DNA from 3 places in the Mesorhizobium sp. M8A.F.Ca.ET.207.01.1.1 genome. Region 2 is predicted to be linked to each of the others. Evidence: predicted binding sites of a transcription regulator. Region 2 holds the regulator's gene; each other region holds the start of a gene.
What was found. Region 2 encodes PhoB, which activates phosphate uptake and scavenging genes when phosphate is short. Its sites were predicted from a motif close to TGTCATNNANCTGTCAT; they were not measured.
Positions count from the first base shown of each region.

Region 1 (5,742 bases), on a different contig from region 2:
CAACTCGACCTCGCCTATGCGGATCTCGCCGACAAAGGGATGGTTGCGGGCGTAGCCGCGCTGCGTGGAATAGCCGAGCGCCAGCAGGAAACCCTCGTCGCCGCGTGACAGCGCCTGCAGGCGGATGTCGCGCGCCATCGGGAATTCCAGCGGCTCGCGGGTGATGTCGCCGGGGATGTGATCCTGCGGCATGTCGCCATCGGGCTCGATCAGGCCTTCGCGGGCGAGGATGGCCGAGACACGCGGCATGGGCTCGGCGCTGCCGGCGCGCTGCAGCGGTTCGGCGACATCGGCGCCGGCGGCAAGCTCGGGGTCGAGCAGGCGGTGCGTGTAATCGAAGGTCGGGCCAAGCAGCTGGCCGCCAGGCAGGTCCTTGTAGGTCGCCGAGACGCGCCGTTCGACCAGCATCGCGCTGGTGTCGATCGGTCTGGTGTAGCCGAAGCGCGGCAACGTGGTGCGGTAGGCACGCACCAGGAAAATCGCTTCGATCATGTCGCCGCGCGCCTGGACGATGGCGAGTGCGGCGAGTTCACGGTCATAGAGCGAGCCTTCGCTCATCACCCGGTCGACGCCCAGCGCCAGCTGCTCGACGATCTGGTCGAGGCGGAGCGCGGGCACCGAGCGGTCACCGCGCCGGCGGTCGGCAAGCAGGCCGTGGGCGTTGGCAATGGCGGCTTCGCCACCTTTTACCGCGACATACATCTTCAAGCCTCCATCGTCTTGATGCGCGTCGTGCGCGGCAGGCAGGCTACGCCTTCCGATGTGGCGAGGACGATGTCGACGCCGCGCGGAAAGCGCTTGTTGTTTTGCTTCCACTGCTCGACGAAATGGCGCGGCATTTGTGCCGGCGCGATCGTGGCGCTGGTTTCGATGCCGGGGCCTTCGAGCAACAGCGGGGTTCCTGAAGTGAGATCGCCGACCTGCAGGATCAGCGTCGTCGATCGATCGGGATAATCCTGCGTGCCTTGTGAAAAACCGTCGAGCGCCATCATCTCGGCCGGTGTGGCAACAAACGCGAAATGCGCGTCGGCCGGTGTGTTGGCAAGCGGCGCACCGGTGTGGAAACCAAGCCAGGAGCCGATCGCTGCGGAGGCGTGCAAGGCCGGGTCGAGCCAGAGCGGCGTGTCGTTGTCGCAGAGCGCCAGTGCAATGGCGCCTGATGTTGCCGAAAGCGGCGCCGGCGGGCGGGCCAGGCCCGGCAAGGGCTGGACGCTGCCCGGCCGCGCCATGGCGTCCATGACTGCCCGAAACACGGTCTGTGCGTTGAAGACCGGATCGGCGAAACCGCCCTCGATCGATTGTGCCGCGATATCCATCAATCTTCTCCGCGAACCATGGTGAAGAAATCCACTTTCGTCGCCGCCGTCTCGGCACGGCGTTTTTCGTGGGCAACGGTCAGAGCCGAGCGTAAGGGCGCAATGAGCCTGGTCTCGACCTCGGCGCGGCGGGCAGGGTCCTGCCAGAGCGCGTCGGCGATGGCCGCCAGCTTCGCCTTCTGCTTGTCGCGGCCAAGCGCGTAGCAATGACCGACCTGTCCTGACGGCAGCCGGACCGTGGCGCGGGTGACGGTCGCTTCGCCGACATTGAAGGGGGCGCCGCCGCCGCCGATGCGGCCACGCAGCGTGACCAGGCCAGTCTCGGGACCGCGCAGCAGCTCGGCTTGCGAAGGCAGGCCGGCCTCGTTCCAGAGCCGGACGATGTCGTCGCCGCTGGATTGCGCCAGCGTCGCCATGGCGGCTTTGCGCTCGGCCTGGTCGCGGGCTTCCTGTCCTCGCATCGGCAACTTTCCTCTTCGCAGATTTGTCTATTGATATAGACAACTATACAAATTATACATATTACCTAACGCGAGTCCATGACGGGTGCGTGACAGGCCGGGGGCAAACATGATCGGGCAGCAAGTGGCCGACAGCATCGAGCGGCGCAGCGGTGTTTCACTATGGCGCCAGATCGCCGACAGGATCCTGCAAGCGATTGCCATTGGCGATTTCGCCGAAAATGCCGCGCTGCCGCCCGAAGTCGCGCTGGCCGAGCGCTATGGCGTCAACCGTCACACCGTACGAAGCGCCATATCGGCCCTCGTGCAGGAGGGGGTGCTGCGGGCCGAGCAAGGGCGCGGCACGTTCGTCTTGTCGCGCAAGCGGCTGTCCTATCCGATCGGCGCGCGTACGCGCTTCTCGGCGGGCCTGCAGGGGCAGACGTCGGAACGACACATCGTGCTGTTCTCTTCATCGATCGAGCCGGCCAGCCAGCGTGTCGCCGAGGGTCTTGGCCTTGCCAGGGGCGCTGACGTGATGCGGCTGGAAACACGCGGCGAGGCCGACGGACGGTCCGTGTCGCGTGCTGCCAGCTGGTTCGATGCCAGACGCTTTGCCGGCATCGACGAGGCGATGGCGCAGACCGGTTCGATCACCGCGTCGCTCGCGCGTTTCGGTATCGACGATTATCTCAGGCAATCGACCGTGCTCTCGGCGCGCCATGCCGACGCCGCCGATCTTGCCGATCTCGATCTGCAGCCGGGCGCCATCGTGCTGGTCACGGTGGCGGTCAACGTCACGCCCGACGGCCAGCCGATCCAGTTTTCGGAGTCACGTTTTCCCGCGGAGCGGGTGGAGCTGAAGCTGTCGGCGCTGTAACGCCCGGCTATCCGATCTCGATCACGGCCTTGATCAGGCCCGACTTTTCATGGACCCAGCGTGCGAGATCCCCTGGCGTATCGGTCAGCGTGGTGCGGTGGGTGACGAGCTTGGCCAGCGGCACGGCGCCATTGCGGATCGAGGCGGCGACATGATCGAAATCGGCGCGCAGCGCATTGCGGCTGCCGACCAGCGTCATCTCGCGCTTGTGGAACTCGGGATCGGAAAAGACGATGTCGTCCTTGACGACGCTGACCAGCACCAGCGTGCCACCATGCGCGACATGGGCGAAGGCCGATTGCACCGAGGAGGTGTTGCCGGTGGCGTCGAAGACCACGTCGAAGCCTTCGCCACCAGTCGCGTCGCGCACCAGATCGGCAACCGGCGCTTGTGAGCCGTCAAGGACCGAGAAGCCGAGCTCGCTTGACGCGAAGCCCAGCCTTTCGCTGCTCATGTCGAGCAAGCTGACGTCGAGCCTGGCGATGCGGGCGAAGATGGCGGTGCCGAGGCCGATCGGACCGGCGCCGATGACCAGCGTGCGTGCACCGGGCTCGGAACGCGCGCGGCGCACGGCATGGGCGCCGATGGCCAGGAATTCGACGGCGGCGGCGTCGGCGAGCGACAGGCCGTTGGTGGGATAGAGGTTCTGCGTCGGCACCAGGATCTGTTCGCACATGGCGCCATCGCGATGCACGCCGAGCACTTCGATGCGCACACAGCAATTGGGCTTGCCGTGGCGGCAGGCGATGCATTTGCCGCAGGAGAGATAGGGGTTGATGATCACCGGTTCGCCGACCGCAAGACCGGCTCCTTCGCCGACTTCGACGACGGTGCCAGACACTTCGTGGCCCATGATGCGGGGGTAGGCGAGGAACGGGTGCTTGCCCTCGAAGATGTGATAGTCGGTGCCGCAGATGCCGACATGGCTGACCGCCACCAGTGCCCAGCCGGGAGGCGGCGAGCCGGGAGCGGGACGGTCTTCCAGAATGAGTTCGCCGGGCAAGCGGCAGACGACGGCTTTCATGGTTCGGTCCAATTTGGGTTTACGAAAACGCCGGCCCGTTTTGATACTGAGCCGGAGTTCGTTTTTCGGTTCGTTGACTACTTGCCGCCGCGGCGGCGCAGGCCATCGAAATAGACGATGACGATGATCAGCACGCCGGTGATGACACGCTGCCAGAAGGCGTTGACGTTGAGCAGGTTGGCGCCGTTGTTGATGGTCGCCAGGATGAACGCGCCGAGCAGTGGCCCGTGCACCGAGCCGACGGCGCCGAACAGTGAGGTGCCGCCGATCACCGACGAGGCGATCGCCTGCAGTTCCCACCCTTCGGCCTGGGTCGGGTTGCCGATGCCGATGCGCGAAGCCAAGAGCACGCCGACGAACGCCGCGCACAGACCTGACAGCGTGTAGGCCATGAAGATGGTGCGCTGGACGTTAACGCCGGACAGGCGCGAGGCCTCGGCGTTCGACCCAACCGAGAACAGATACCGGCCCCAGCGGCTGTGATGCAGGAAGACATAGGCGGGTATGCCGACCAGCAGGACCATCCAGAACAGATTGGGGACGCCGAGGAAGGAGTTACGCGAGAATTCCTGGAAAGCATCATTGTTGATCGAAATCGAATTGCCGTTGGTCATCAAGAGGCCAATGCCGCGCAGCGACGTCAGGGTCGCCAGCGTGATGATGAAAGGCGGCAGGCCCATCTTGACGATGCCAAAACCATGGAAGAGGCCGATGGCGACGCCGACCAGCAAGGTGAGCAGGATGGCGAGGAAGACCGGGACGCCGGCATTGATCAACATCGCGGCGATGACGGTTGCGAAACCGACCACCGCGCCGACGGACAGATCGATGCCGCCGGTGATGATGACGAAGGTCTGGCCGACAGCCAAAATGGCGATCATCGAACCCTGGCGCAGCAGATTCGAGATGTTGTTGGCCGACGCGAAGCTCGATGTGGATAACGACAGGATGACCCACAGCAGCACCAGCAGCGCCAGCAGCGTCAGTCCGAACAGGGCGTTGTAATTGCGCTTCGGTTTTTCGGCAGGAATCGCCTCGGTGCTCATGTCTTTCCTCCCAACTTTTCTTGTTTCTCGGCGAGCGCCTGTGTGAGAATGTCCTCATGATCGGCGGTGTGGAAGCCGTGCGTGGCCACCAGCTTGCCGCGGCGGAACACGTGCAGCGTGTCGGCCAGTTCATAGACTTCCGGCAAATAGGATGAGATCAGGATGATGCCGGCGCCCTTTGACAAGAGCGCGCTGAACAGGCGGTAGATTTCGGCCTTGGTGCCGACATCGACGCCAACCGTCGGCTCGTCGAAGATGAACAGCTTGGCGCCGTGGGCCAGCCATTTGCCGATGACGATCTTCTGCTGATTGCCGCCCGAAAGGCTGGAAGCCAACGCATGGCGCGTCGGCGTCTTGATCCTGAGGCCGGCGATCTGGCGGTCGGCCTCGGCCTTCTCTTTCGCGTTCGAGATCAACAGGTTGCGGGAGATGCGCTTGTAGATCGGCAGGTTGAGGTTGAGGCCAACCGGCAGGTTGAGACAAAGGCCCTGGTCGCGGCGGCTTTCCGGCGCCAGCGCCATGCCGAGCTTGATCGCGTCATGCTCGGAGTTGATCTGGACATCCTTACCTTCCCACAGGACCTGGCCGGCCGACTTCTTGTGCCGGCCGTAGAGCGTGGTGACGAATTCGCTGCGTCCGGCGCCGATCAGGCCGTAGAGCCCGACGATCTCGCCGGCACGGACTGTCATCGACACGTTTTCGAAGCCCTTGCCCGAGAGGTTCCTGGCCTCGACGATCGCGGCACCCGGAGTGAAATGATCCTTGTGGTAGATTTGTTCGATCGAGCGGTTGATCATCAGCTTGACGAGTTCGGCGTCATTGGTCTCGCTGATGTTCCTGGTGCCGACCAGCGTGCCGTCGCGCAGCACCGAAACACGATCGGCGAGCTCGAACACTTCCTCCATGCGATGGCTGATATAGATGATCGTCACGCCCTCCGACTTCAGCCGGCGGATCAAGGTGAAGAGCTGGTCGGCCTCCTTGCGGGTCAGGTAGGCGGTCGGCTCGTCGAAGATCAGGAACTTGGTGCCGCGCA
Region 1 is NZ_SRUS01000002.1:223,118-228,859, forward strand. Features, by position in the region: gene EN850_RS05970 (carbon-phosphorus lyase complex subunit PhnI) at 1-702, opposite strand, end outside; gene phnH (phosphonate C-P lyase system protein PhnH) at 705-1,316, opposite strand; gene phnG (phosphonate C-P lyase system protein PhnG) at 1,316-1,777, opposite strand; gene phnF (phosphonate metabolism transcriptional regulator PhnF) at 1,887-2,636, shown strand; gene EN850_RS05990 (zinc-binding alcohol dehydrogenase family protein) at 2,644-3,660, opposite strand; gene EN850_RS05995 (ABC transporter permease) at 3,738-4,706, opposite strand; gene EN850_RS06000 (sugar ABC transporter ATP-binding protein) at 4,703-5,742, opposite strand, start outside.
Region 1: a site for PhoB is predicted at 1,856-1,872, ahead of phnF (phosphonate metabolism transcriptional regulator PhnF). Genes of this name have one in related genera too.

Region 2 (5,742 bases):
ACTTCCTTGTTGTCGAAGGTCAGGTAGAAGACGTCCTTGTTTTCGATCAGGCGGTCATAGCCGACGACCGGAATGCCCTCGTCGAGCGCTTTCTGCACCGCCGGACCGATGGCCGAGGCATCCTGCGCCAGGATGATCAGCGAATTGGCGCCCTGCGAAATCAGGCTCTCGACATCGGTCAGCTGCTTGCCGGGATTGGACTGCGCATCGGCGGAAATGTACTTGTCGCCCGCGGCCTCGATCGCCTTCTTCATGGCGGCCTCGTCGGTCTTCCAGCGCTCTTCCTGGAAGTTGGACCAGGAAACGCCGATGACCTTGTCCTTCGCCTGCGCGACCGACACCAGTGTCAGCGACATGGCGACACCCGCCAGGATGGCGGCTGTGAATCTCTTCATGATATCCTCCCTGCGCCGCGTATGGCGCGACCAAACTGGCCCGAAGGCCGGCACAAAGGCTCTATTTTTTCGAGCCTCGAAAAAACACTGGTCCATCACCGGAACACTGTCAACATCGATTCTGATGGATTTTGAGGTGCCGGAAATTTTTTTTCGAGCCTCGCAATAAATAAATGACAGCACCGGCCGCTTCTGCCAGTGTTTGACCCTGTTGCCGGAGGTATTCGAGGGGGATCAAGAACCGCGGCAACCGGGAGGGAAAGCATGTCGGTGGGAATCCGCCACGACGATCTGCGCCGGCGCAACCGCGCAATGGTGATTGCAGCCGTGCGCCGGGATGGTCAGCCCTCGCGCACCGAGATCGCCGCCACCACTGGCCTCAGCCACTCGACCATATCGGCGATATCCGCCGACCTGATCGGCGAAGGTATCCTGACCGAAGGCAAGCCGAACGAGGCCGGCTCACTCAAACGCGGCCGGCCGCAGGTTGGCCTCGGCCTCAACCCCGAGGCCGCGGCTGTGATGACCGTGGTGCTGTCGCTGAATTTCCTATCCGTCGCCGTCATCGATTATGCCGGCCAGGTGGTCGCCGAGGAGCAGCGCCGGCTGGACACGCTGACCATGTCGCGCGAGGCGCTGATCGGCGAATGCACGGCAATAGTGCGCCGCCGCATCGAGGACCCCGATCTCGATGTCCGCAGTGTTGCCCGCATCGCGCTGGCGATCCAGGGCATCACCGACACCGAGGCGCGTGCCATGCTGTGGTCGCCGATCACGCCGCAGACGGACATTGCCTTCGCCGACATACTCGAAGCCGAATTCGGCATCCCCGCCACCATGGAGAACGACTGCAACATGATGGCGGTGGCGTTGCGCTGGCGCGACCCTCAACGCTACCGCGACGACTTCATCGCCATCCTGCTCTCGCACGGCATCGGCATGGGCCTGGTGCTCAAGGGCGAACTGTTCACCGGCACCCATTCATCGGGCGGCGAATTCGGCCACATGATCCATCGCCCGGGCGGCGCGCTCTGCCGTTGCGGGCGGCGCGGCTGCGTCGAGGCCTATGCCGGCAACTATGCCATCTGGCGTAATGCCAGGCAGCTTGGCGAGGACGCCGAACCGGTCGCCGATGTCAGCGACGCGCAGATGCGGACACTCGCCGCGACGGCAAGGGAGAAAGACGGACCGGAGCGCGAAGCGTATCGCAAGGCGGGCGAGGCGCTGGGCTATGGGCTGGGCAGCCTGTTCGCGCTGATCGACCCGGCGCCGGTCGCCATGGTCGGTGTCAGTGCCGCCGCCTTCGACCTGATCGAGCCGGCCTTGCGCGAGGCCATCGCCCAGACCGCCGGCGGCCAGCATTCGGAATCGATTTCCTTCGACACCGAGCCGAACGAACTGCCGCTCATCCGCGAAGGCTGCGCCATGCGCGCCTTGACCTTCGTCGACCAGGAGATTTTCGCGCCGGGCGTGCAGGCGAGAGGCAGTGCTGGGAAGAGCGTCGCCTGAGCGAACGCTCCGGTGAATCACCACCAATGCTGGAGGTTGGCCGAGCGCCCTCAAGGTCGTCATCCCTGGGCGGAGCAGCCGCGAAGCGGCGTCGCGGAGACCCTGGGATCCATGCCGTGACCTCGATCGTAGAGTGCAACGGCGCAGAATTCTGCACTGCGGCGACGCGTCGAGGTCCCGGCACGGATCCTCGGGTCTGCGCCGCGTCGCTTCGCTCCTTGCTCCGCTCGTGGATGACGAAGTCAGGGGCGTAGCCGCCCTCGACCTAGTCTTCCCTGATCGCGTAGCCCGCCCCGCGGATGGTGCGGATGACGTCGGGCATGCGGCCATTGTTGACCGCCTTGCGCAGCCGGCCGACATGCACGTCCACCGTGCGCTCGTCGATATAGATCGTCTCGCCCCAGACATTGTCGAGCAACTGGCTGCGCGAGAACACCCGGCCGGGATGGCGCATCATGAATTCGAGCAGCCGGAACTCGGTCGGTCCGAGCCGGATTTCGCTCTTCTTGCGATAGACCCGGTGCGATTCACGGTCGAGCACGATGTCGCCGACCTTGAGCACGCTGGACAGCACTTCCGGCTTGGCGCGACGCAGCAGCGCCTTGACCCGGGCCATGAATTCCGGCGTCGAGAACGGCTTGACCAGATAGTCGTCGGCGCCGGTCGAAAGGCCACGCACGCGGTCGCTCTCCTCACCGCGCGCCGTCAGCATGATGATCGGCAACCTCTCGGTCTCGGGCCGCATTCGCAGGCGCCGACAGAGTTCGATGCCGGAAACAGCCGGCACCATCCAGTCGAGCACCAGGAGGTCGGGCACATTCTCCTGGAGGCGGATCTCGGCTTCGTCGCCGCGCGGCACCACCTCGACCTGGTAGCCTTCCGATTCCAGATTGTAGCGGAGGAGCACGCCGAGCGGCTCCTCGTCCTCCACCACCATGATGCGTGGCGCGATCATTGGCAGATCATCCTATCGTCAAGCCGCCGGCGCCGACATCGCCGTCTCGTCCTGCTTCGGACGATTGGCGGGCAGTTGCGTTCCGGTCAGCACATAATACGCATTCTCGGCGATGTTGGTCACATGGTCGCCGATGCGCTCGAGATTCTTGGCGCAGAACAAGAGATGCGTGCAAGCCGTGATGTTGCGCGGATCCTCCATCATGTAGGTCAGCAGTTCGCGGAACACCGAGGTGTATTTGACGTCGATGCGTTCGTCGTCATTCCTGAGCTTGGCGAGGGCGGCGGCATCGCCGGCCGCATATTCCTCGACCACGCCCTGCACCTGGATCAGCACCAGCTGCGCCATGGAATCGATCGAGTGCGACAGGTCGCGCGGCGTGGCGGTGAGGCCGACGGAACCGACACGCTTGGCGATGTTCTTGGCAAGGTCGCCGATGCGCTCGAGGTCGCCCGCCATGCGGATCGAGCCGACGACATGACGCAGATCGTCGGCCATCGGCTGGCGCTTGGCGATCAGGGTGATGGCGCGGTCGTCGAGTTCGCGCTGGCGCGCATCCATGATGGCGTCGTCGGAGACGACGCGCTGTGCCAGCGCGTTGTCGGAATTCAGCAGAGCCTTGGTGGCGCCGCCGACCATCGTGCCGGCGAGATCGCCCATGTCGCTGATCAGCCTGCTGATCTGTCCGAGATCCTCATCGAAGGCTGCGACTGTGTGTTCGGCCATGATCCTGGTCCTCGTATGCGTGATATCAGCCGAAGCGGCCGGTGATGTAGTCCTGCGTGCGCTTCTCGCGAGGCGACGTGAAGATCTTCTCGGTCTTGTCGAATTCGACCAGTTCGCCCAGATACATGAACGCCGTCTGGCGCGACACGCGCGCCGCCTGCTGCATGTTGTGGGTGACGATGACGATCGTGTAGTCGGCCTGCAGCTCGTCGATCAGTTCCTCGATCTTGGCGGTCGACAGCGGATCGAGCGCCGAGGCTGGTTCGTCGAGCAGGATGACTTCCGGCTTCACCGCCACGGTGCGGGCGATGCAAAGACGCTGCTGCTGGCCGCCCGACAGGCTGAGGCCGCTGGCGTTGAGCTTGTCCTTGACCTCGGTCCACAATGCCGCGCGCTTCAGCGCCTGTTCGACACGGCCGTCCATCTCGGACTTGCTGATCTTCTCGTAGAGACGGACGCCGAAAGCGATGTTCTCGTAGATCGACATCGGGAACGGCGTCGGCTTCTGGAACACCATGCCGATCTTGGTGCGCAGGAGATTGAGATCCTGCGAGCGGTCGAGGATGTTCTGGCCGTCGAGCAGCACCTGGCCGTCGGCGCTCTGCTTCGGGTAGAGCTCGTAGATGCGGTTGAAGACGCGCAGCAGCGTCGACTTCCCGCAGCCCGACGGGCCGATGAAGGCGGTGACGCTGCGCTCGGGCAGCGACAGGCTGATATCCTTCAACGCCTTCGACTGGCCGTAGTAGAAGTTGAGGTTCTTGACCTCGATCTTGGCCTTATCCACGGCCACTTCGGGCGTGTTCAACTCGGTGGACAACATCGGTTTCATCTGTCCTCTCTGCGTCCGGTAAGGCTGCGGGCGAAAATGCTCAGGCCGAGAACCGTCAGGGTGATTATGAGTGCGCCGGTCCATGCCAGTTGCTGCCATTCCTCATAGGGGCTGAGAGCGAACTGGAAGATGGTGACAGGCAGGCTGGCCATCGGCGCGTTGAGATTGCTCGACCAGAACTGGTTGTTGAGCGCGGTGAAGAGCAGCGGCGCCGTCTCGCCGGAGATGCGGGCGATGGCGAGCAATATGCCGGTGACGATGCCGGAGAGCGCGGCGCGGTAAGCGACAGATTTGATGACCACCCAGCGCGGCGCGCCGATCGCGGTGCCGGCTTCACGCAGCGCGTTCGGCACCAGGTTGAGCATGTCCTCGGTGGTGCGCACCACGACCGGAATGACCAGGATGGCCAGCGCAACGGCGCCGGCAATGGCGGAGAAATGTCCCATCGGCCGCACCATCAGCTCGTAGACGAACAGGCCGATGATGATCGATGGCGCCGACAACAGGATATCGTTGATGAAGCGCACGATGGTGGTGAGCTTGGAGAAGCGGCCGTATTCGGCCATGTAGGTACCGGCGAGCACGCCGATCGGCGTGCCGACGATCACGGCGATGATCGTCATCACCACGCTGCCGTAGATGGCATTGAGCAGGCCGCCGGCGTCGCCGGGCGGAGGCGTCATTTCGGTGAACACGGCCAGCGAGACGCCGGACAGGCCCTTGTAGAGCAGCGCGCCGAGGATAAGCGCCAGCCAGGCGAGGCCAATGCCGGCGGCGACGACGCACAGCGTCATCATCACGCCATTCTTGCGCTTGCGGCTTTGGTGAAGCGATGCGGCTGTCGACATCGGTCAGGCTCCCGTACGGGCGTCGATGCGCATCAGCATGTAGCGTGCGATGGCAAGGATGAGGAAGGTGATGACGAACAGGATCAGGCCGAGCGCCACCAGCGAGGAGGTGTAGAGATCGCCAACGGCTTCGGTGAATTCGTTGGCGATGGTTGCCGAGATCGTCGTGGCGGGCGCGAACAGCGAAGTCGAGATGCGGTGCGCGTTGCCGATGACGAAAGTGACGGCCATCGTTTCGCCGAGCGCACGGCCAAGGGCGAGCATGACGCCGCCCATGATACCGATCCGGGTATAGGGAATGACCACGCGCCGCGTCACTTCCCAGGTCGTGCAACCGATGCCGTAGGCCGACTCTTTCAGCACCGACGGCACCGTGTCGAACACGTCCTTGGTGATCGAGGTGATGAAAGGCAGGATCATGATGGCGAGGATCATCGCCGAGGTGAGCAGGCCGATACCATAGGGCGGGCCGGCAAACAG
Region 2 is NZ_SRUS01000009.1:80,388-86,129, forward strand. Features, by position in the region: gene xylF (D-xylose ABC transporter substrate-binding protein) at 1-395, opposite strand, end outside; gene EN850_RS24770 (ROK family protein) at 660-1,904, shown strand; gene phoB (phosphate regulon transcriptional regulator PhoB) at 2,170-2,859, opposite strand; gene phoU (phosphate signaling complex protein PhoU) at 2,878-3,585, opposite strand; gene pstB (phosphate ABC transporter ATP-binding protein PstB) at 3,611-4,414, opposite strand; gene pstA (phosphate ABC transporter permease PstA) at 4,411-5,262, opposite strand; gene pstC (phosphate ABC transporter permease subunit PstC) at 5,266-5,742, opposite strand, start outside.

Region 3 (5,742 bases), on a different contig from region 2:
CTGCACGACTATTTCCGCCACACCGGCCCCAGCCTGTCGCCGTTCAATGCCTGGACCTTGCTGAAGGGGCTCGAGACGCTGCCGCTGCGCGTGCGCCAGCAGACGGAAAGCGCCGGCAGGATCGCCGACTTCCTGGCCGAGCAGCCGCAGATCGCCCGCGTCATCTATCCCGGCCGCGCCGACCATCCGCAGGCCGCCATCGTCAAGAAGCAGATGTCGGGCGGCTCGACGCTGATCTGCCTCGACGTCAAGGGCGGCAAGCCGGCGGCCTTCGCGCTGCAGAACGCCCTCGACATCGTGCTGATCTCGAACAATCTCGGCGATGCCAAGAGCCTGATCACCCATCCGGCGACGACGACGCACAAGAACCTGAGCGACGAGGCCCGCGCCGAACTCGGCATCGGGCCAGGGACGCTCAGGCTGTCGGTCGGCCTGGAGGACGCCGACGACCTGCTGGAAGACATCGCGCAGGCGCTGAAGGCCGCCAAATAGGCTGTTTGGGAGCGTCGGTCGCGGCGATCAGGCGCGCGACGGCGTCTCCTCCAGTTCGGCCGCCTTGGTGCGGATGGTCATTGCGTTGCCGCGCCAGTCGACGGCGCCGCCGAGCCAGCCGCGCGCCCAGAGGGTTGGGAGCATCACGTCCCGCGCAATCATGGCCGCGACCATGCGCGGCGACAGGTACCAGCCCTTGGACAAGGCCAGTGCGCACTCCGGAAGGTAGAAGGCCGCCAACACGGCAATCGCGGTTGCCCAGAGGCTGATGCCGGCGCTCGCCGCAGCAACCAGGGCAAGCGCGAGAGGCACCGCCGCGCCGGTCAGGATTTCGGGCGCGAAGAACAGCGGGAAGGTGACGCGGCGCAGGCGCGCCCAGCGGGCCTGACGCGACCAGATCTCGCCAAGCGTGCGCTGGCCGAGCGGCTGCTCGAAGGGCGCGGCAACGAGATTGACGCGCAAGCCGAGGCCGTTCACCAGCTTGGTGGCGGCAGCGTCCTCGGCGATCTCGGCGGCCAGCGCCCGAATGCCGCCATTGGCATCCAGCATCGGCTTGTTCCACAGCATGCTCTTGCCCTGGGCAAAGCCGAGGCCGAGCGCCTCGCCGGCATACTGCCAGCGGGCCTGCAATGTGTTGAGGAAGGCGCATTCGACATCGGCCCAGAAACCCTCGGGCCGCGAGCCGATCGGCGTCGAGCAGACAAGGCCGGTGTCGGGCCGCCATGCCGCCATCATGTGCTCGATATAGTCCCTCGGCATCAGGACGTTGGAATCTGCAAGGATGACCCAGTTGTGGCGTGCCGCTTCCCAACCCTTGACGCAATTGTTGAGCTTTGGATTGGCGCTGACGCGGTCGTCACCGATCAGCAGCCGGGCCGGCACCTTGGGAAACCGGGCAATCGCCCTGTTTATCAGTTTGACCACCGGATCGTCGGTATGGGCGACGCAGAAGATCAGTTCGTAGCGTGGCCAGTCGAGGGCGAAGGCGCGTTCCAGCGTCTCATGCGTGAACGGCTCGACGCCCCGCGACGGGACGACGATCGAGACCGGTTGCGGCTTGCCGGCTGGCGGGGCGATCGTGTTGCGCCGTTTCAGCTGTGAAGCGGCGAGCGAAATGCTGGCGGCGTTTGAAAGGATGAGTGCGGTCGAAAGCGAGGCGGCTATGAAGGTGAGTTCCATCGAGATCTGGTCACTCCGGAAAGGCGGCCGGCATCGTGGCCGTTTTCAACAGTTCGACAGAGCGCCGAGTCGCCCGGTTCGTGCACACCACCATTGTCGTGTGTCACTTAAATGACATTCTTTGCCGGCACCTGCGGTTCAAGGTCAGCCGCGACAAGACGCGCACGTTGACCTGCTCACCGGGAGCGCTGAAAGTCATCGGGTTGTTTTGGAGCCGCTCATGTACCGCGCCGTGACGCGCAACATCGAAGTGCAGGTCAGGCCGTTCTATCTCGAGGACCGTTCGGATCCCTCGGAGAACCGCTATGTCTGGGGCTATCAGATAACGATCGACAACCAGTCGGACGAGTTCGTGCAGTTGTTGTCGCGCTATTGGCACATCACCGATGGCGCCGGCCGGGTCGAGGAAGTGCGCGGGCCGGGCGTTGTCGGCGACCAGCCGGAACTCAATCCCGGCGACAGCTATCAATACACGTCCGGCTGCCCGCTCTCGACACCATCCGGGATCATGGTCGGACGCTACACGATGCGCAACAAGCGCGGCGAGACCTTCGACATCGCCATCCCCGCCTTCTCGCTCGATCTGCCGGGGACAAGGCGCACGGTGAATTAGCGTCTTTTCTCCCGTCACTATACGGGGGAGTTGAGGAATGGTCCGCGAAGCGGACGAATTGCTTGGCTTTTCGAGTGACGACCGTCCGGCAGGACAATGAGGGCAGCGCCGAGCTTGCGAGAATTTTCTTCAGATAGAGCCAAGGAGCTCCTGTACTAACGCTGGCGCTGCCCCTCATCCGCCTGCCGGCACCTTCTCCCCGTATAGTGACGGGGAGAAGGGACTAGCTTTACTGAGCCGCAAACTCGGCCGGATCGAAGTCGTACTGGGTCGAGCAGAACTCGCAGGCGACGTGGATGCCGCCATCCTCGGTGCTGTCCTTGATCTCCTGCGCGGAGAAGCCTTCGAGGATATCGCGGATCTTGTCCCTGGAGCACGAGCACTGGTCGGTGACGGGGACGCCGCCGAAGACGCGCACGCCATGCTCGTGGAACAAGCGATAGAGCAGCCGCTCGGCGCCGATGGTCGGGTCGATCAGCTCGGTCGGCTCGATGGTGCCCAGCAAGGCGAGGAGTTCCTGCCAGGAATTATCGGCCGGATCGTGGACTTCCTCGCGCGGATCGCCATCGCCACCCGGCAGGTCCGGGACGCGCATGCGCTCGGGCGATTGCGGCAGGAACTGCGCCAGTATGCCGCCGGCGCGCCACTGCTCGCGCGCACCGCCGATACCGGGCGTCAGCAGCTTGGCGACCGAGAGCCTGATATCCGTCGGGATCTGTTCCGACTGCCGGAAATAGGTGCGCGCCGCGTCTTCCAGCGTTTCGCCGTCGAGCTGGACGATGCCCTGATAGCGCTGCGTATGGGCGCCCTGATCGATGGTCAGCGCCAGCACGCCGCTGCCAAGCAGCGTTTGCTGCGAGGTCTCGCCGGCCGCGACCAGCGCTTCGAGCCGATCCGCGTCGAAACGCGCATAGGCGCGCAGCGCCGAGGGCGTGGAAAAGTCCGCGACCAGCATGTCGACAGGCCCGTCGGTACGGGTCTGCAGGATGAACTTGCCTTCGAACTTGAGCGAGGTGCCGAGCAGCACCGTCAGCACACAGGCTTCCGCCAGCAGGCGGGCGACCGGCTCGGGATAGTCGTGGCGGCCAAGGATGGCGTCGAGCATCGGCCCGAGCTGCACCGTGCGGCCACGCACGTCGAGCGGACCGACTTCGAAGGGAACGACGTGATCGTCGCCGGCGTAGCCGAACTCGCCGAGTTTGGGGTGATGTTCAGTCACTTGATGGCTTTCCAACATGACAAAGCTCCAGGGCGCGGCCATGCGGCCCTGGTGGGCACATGCGTCCAAACGCGCTTGATTTGCGTGATGCGGCGCAGATAGGCATTGCGCCCCCGCAGATCAAGCGCCTGGGCATTTCAGGCGCCAAGACATATCAAGCAACAAGACATATCAAGCAACAAGACACATCAAGCACCGAGACACCAGGCAAGCACGGCCTTCTGGGCGTGCAGCCGGTTCTCAGCCTCGTCGAAGACCACCGAATGCGGTCCGTCGATGACCTCGTCGGTCACCTCCTCACCGCGATGGGCCGGCAGGCAATGCATGAACAGGGCGTCGGGCTTTGCCTTGGCCATCAGCGCGGCGTTGACCTGATAGGGCGAGAAGACATTGTGACCGCGGGCACGGTGTTCCTGGCCCATCGACACCCAGCAGTCGGTGACGATGCAGTCGGCCTGGTCGACGGCTTCCTCGGGCGAGCGGGTGAAATGCAGCTTGCCGCCATGCGCCTTGGACCAGTCGACATGCTTCTGCGCCGGTTCGCTGCCTTCGGGTACGGCGACGTTGAGATTGAAGCGGAACCGTGCCGAGGCCTCGAGCAGCGAGTGTAGCACGTTGTTGCCGTCGCCGGTCCAGGCAATGGTCTTGCCGGCCACCGGACCGCGATGCTCCTCGAAAGTCATGATGTCGGCCATCAGCTGGCAGGGGTGGGTGTCGTCGGTCAGCCCGTTGATCACCGGAACGGTGGCATTCTCGGTCAACTCCAGCAGCCGCTCGTGCGAGGTGGTGCGGATCATGATGGCGTCGACATAGCGCGACAGCACCTTGGCGGTGTCGGCGATGGTCTCGGAGCGGCCGAGCTGCATCTCGGTGCCGGTCAACATGATGGTCTCGCCGCCAAGCTGGCGCATGCCGACGTCGAAAGAAACGCGCGTGCGCGTCGACGGTTTGTCGAAGATCATGGCCAGCACCTTGCCTTCGAGCGGCTTGGTCCGCTCGCCGGCCCTGAGACGCGCCTTTCGCGTCACCGCATCATCCAGCATGAAGCGCAAATCGCCTTCGGAAACGGTGGAAAGATCGGTGAAATGGCGAACTGACATCAGGAATGGTTCCGGATTACTTCGCGGCGGCGGAGGCAATGGCCTCCGACAGGCCCTTGACGCCGGCGCGGATGCGGCCGAGCGCTTCGTGAATCTCGGCATCGGTGACGGTCAGCGGCGGCAGCAGGCGAATGACGTTGTCGCCGGCCGGAACCGCCAGCAAATGCTGGTCGCGCAGCGCCATGTTCACCTTGCCGTTGGGCATCGCGCATTTGAGGCCGAGCATCAGCCCGGTGCCCCTGATATCCTCGATCACCTCGGGGAATTCGTCGGCTACCGACGCAAGCCCCTGCTTCATCAGCAGCGCCTTGCGCTGGACATCCTCGAGAAATCCATCTTCCAGCACGACGTCGAGGACGGCGTTGCCGACCGCCATTGCCAGCGGATTGCCGCCGAACGTGGTGCCGTGCACGCCGGCGGTCATGCCGACGGCCGCTTCATCGGTGGCAAGGCAGGCGCCCATCGGGAAGCCGCCGCCAATGCCCTTGGCGATTGCCATGATGTCGGGCGTCACACCCGACCACTCATGCGCGAACAGCTTGCCGGTACGGCCAATGCCGCACTGAACCTCATCGTAGATCAACAACAGGCCGTGCTGCTCGCAGAGCTGCCGCAGACGCTTCAACGACTGTGTCGGTACCGGGCGGATGCCGCCCTCGCCCTGCACCGGCTCGATCAGGATCGCGGCGGTCTCGGGCGTGATCGCCTTTTCAGCGGCGTCGATGTCGTCGAAGCCGACCTGATCGAAGCCTTCGACCTTGGGTCCGAAGCCTTCGAGATATTTGTACTGGCCGCCGGCCGCGATGGTCGCCAGCGTGCGGCCATGGAAGGCGCCTTCGAAGGTGATGATGCGGAAGCGCTCGGGATGTCCCTTGACGAAGTGGTAGCGCCGCGCCGTCTTGATCGCGCATTCCAGCGCCTCGGCGCCGGAATTGGTGAAGAACACCTTGTCGGCGAAGGTGGCATCAGCCAATCGTTCGCCAAGCCGGCTCTGCCCCGGGATCTCATAGAGATTGGAGACGTGCCAGAGCTTCGCCGCCTGTTCGGTAAGGGCCGCGACCAGATGAGGATGGCCGTGGCCAAGCGAATTGACAGCTATGCCGCCGGCGAAATCGAGATATCGCTCGCCCTTGTCGGTA
Region 3 is NZ_SRUS01000007.1:80,725-86,466, forward strand. Features, by position in the region: gene EN850_RS21510 (O-succinylhomoserine sulfhydrylase) at 1-492, shown strand, start outside; gene EN850_RS21515 (ceramide glucosyltransferase) at 520-1,671, opposite strand; gene apaG (Co2+/Mg2+ efflux protein ApaG) at 1,892-2,284, shown strand; gene EN850_RS21525 (Hsp33 family molecular chaperone) at 2,514-3,545, opposite strand; gene argF (ornithine carbamoyltransferase) at 3,692-4,603, opposite strand; gene EN850_RS21535 (aspartate aminotransferase family protein) at 4,620-5,742, opposite strand, start outside.
Region 3: a site for PhoB is predicted at 1,772-1,788, ahead of EN850_RS21515 (ceramide glucosyltransferase). Genes of this name have one in related genera too.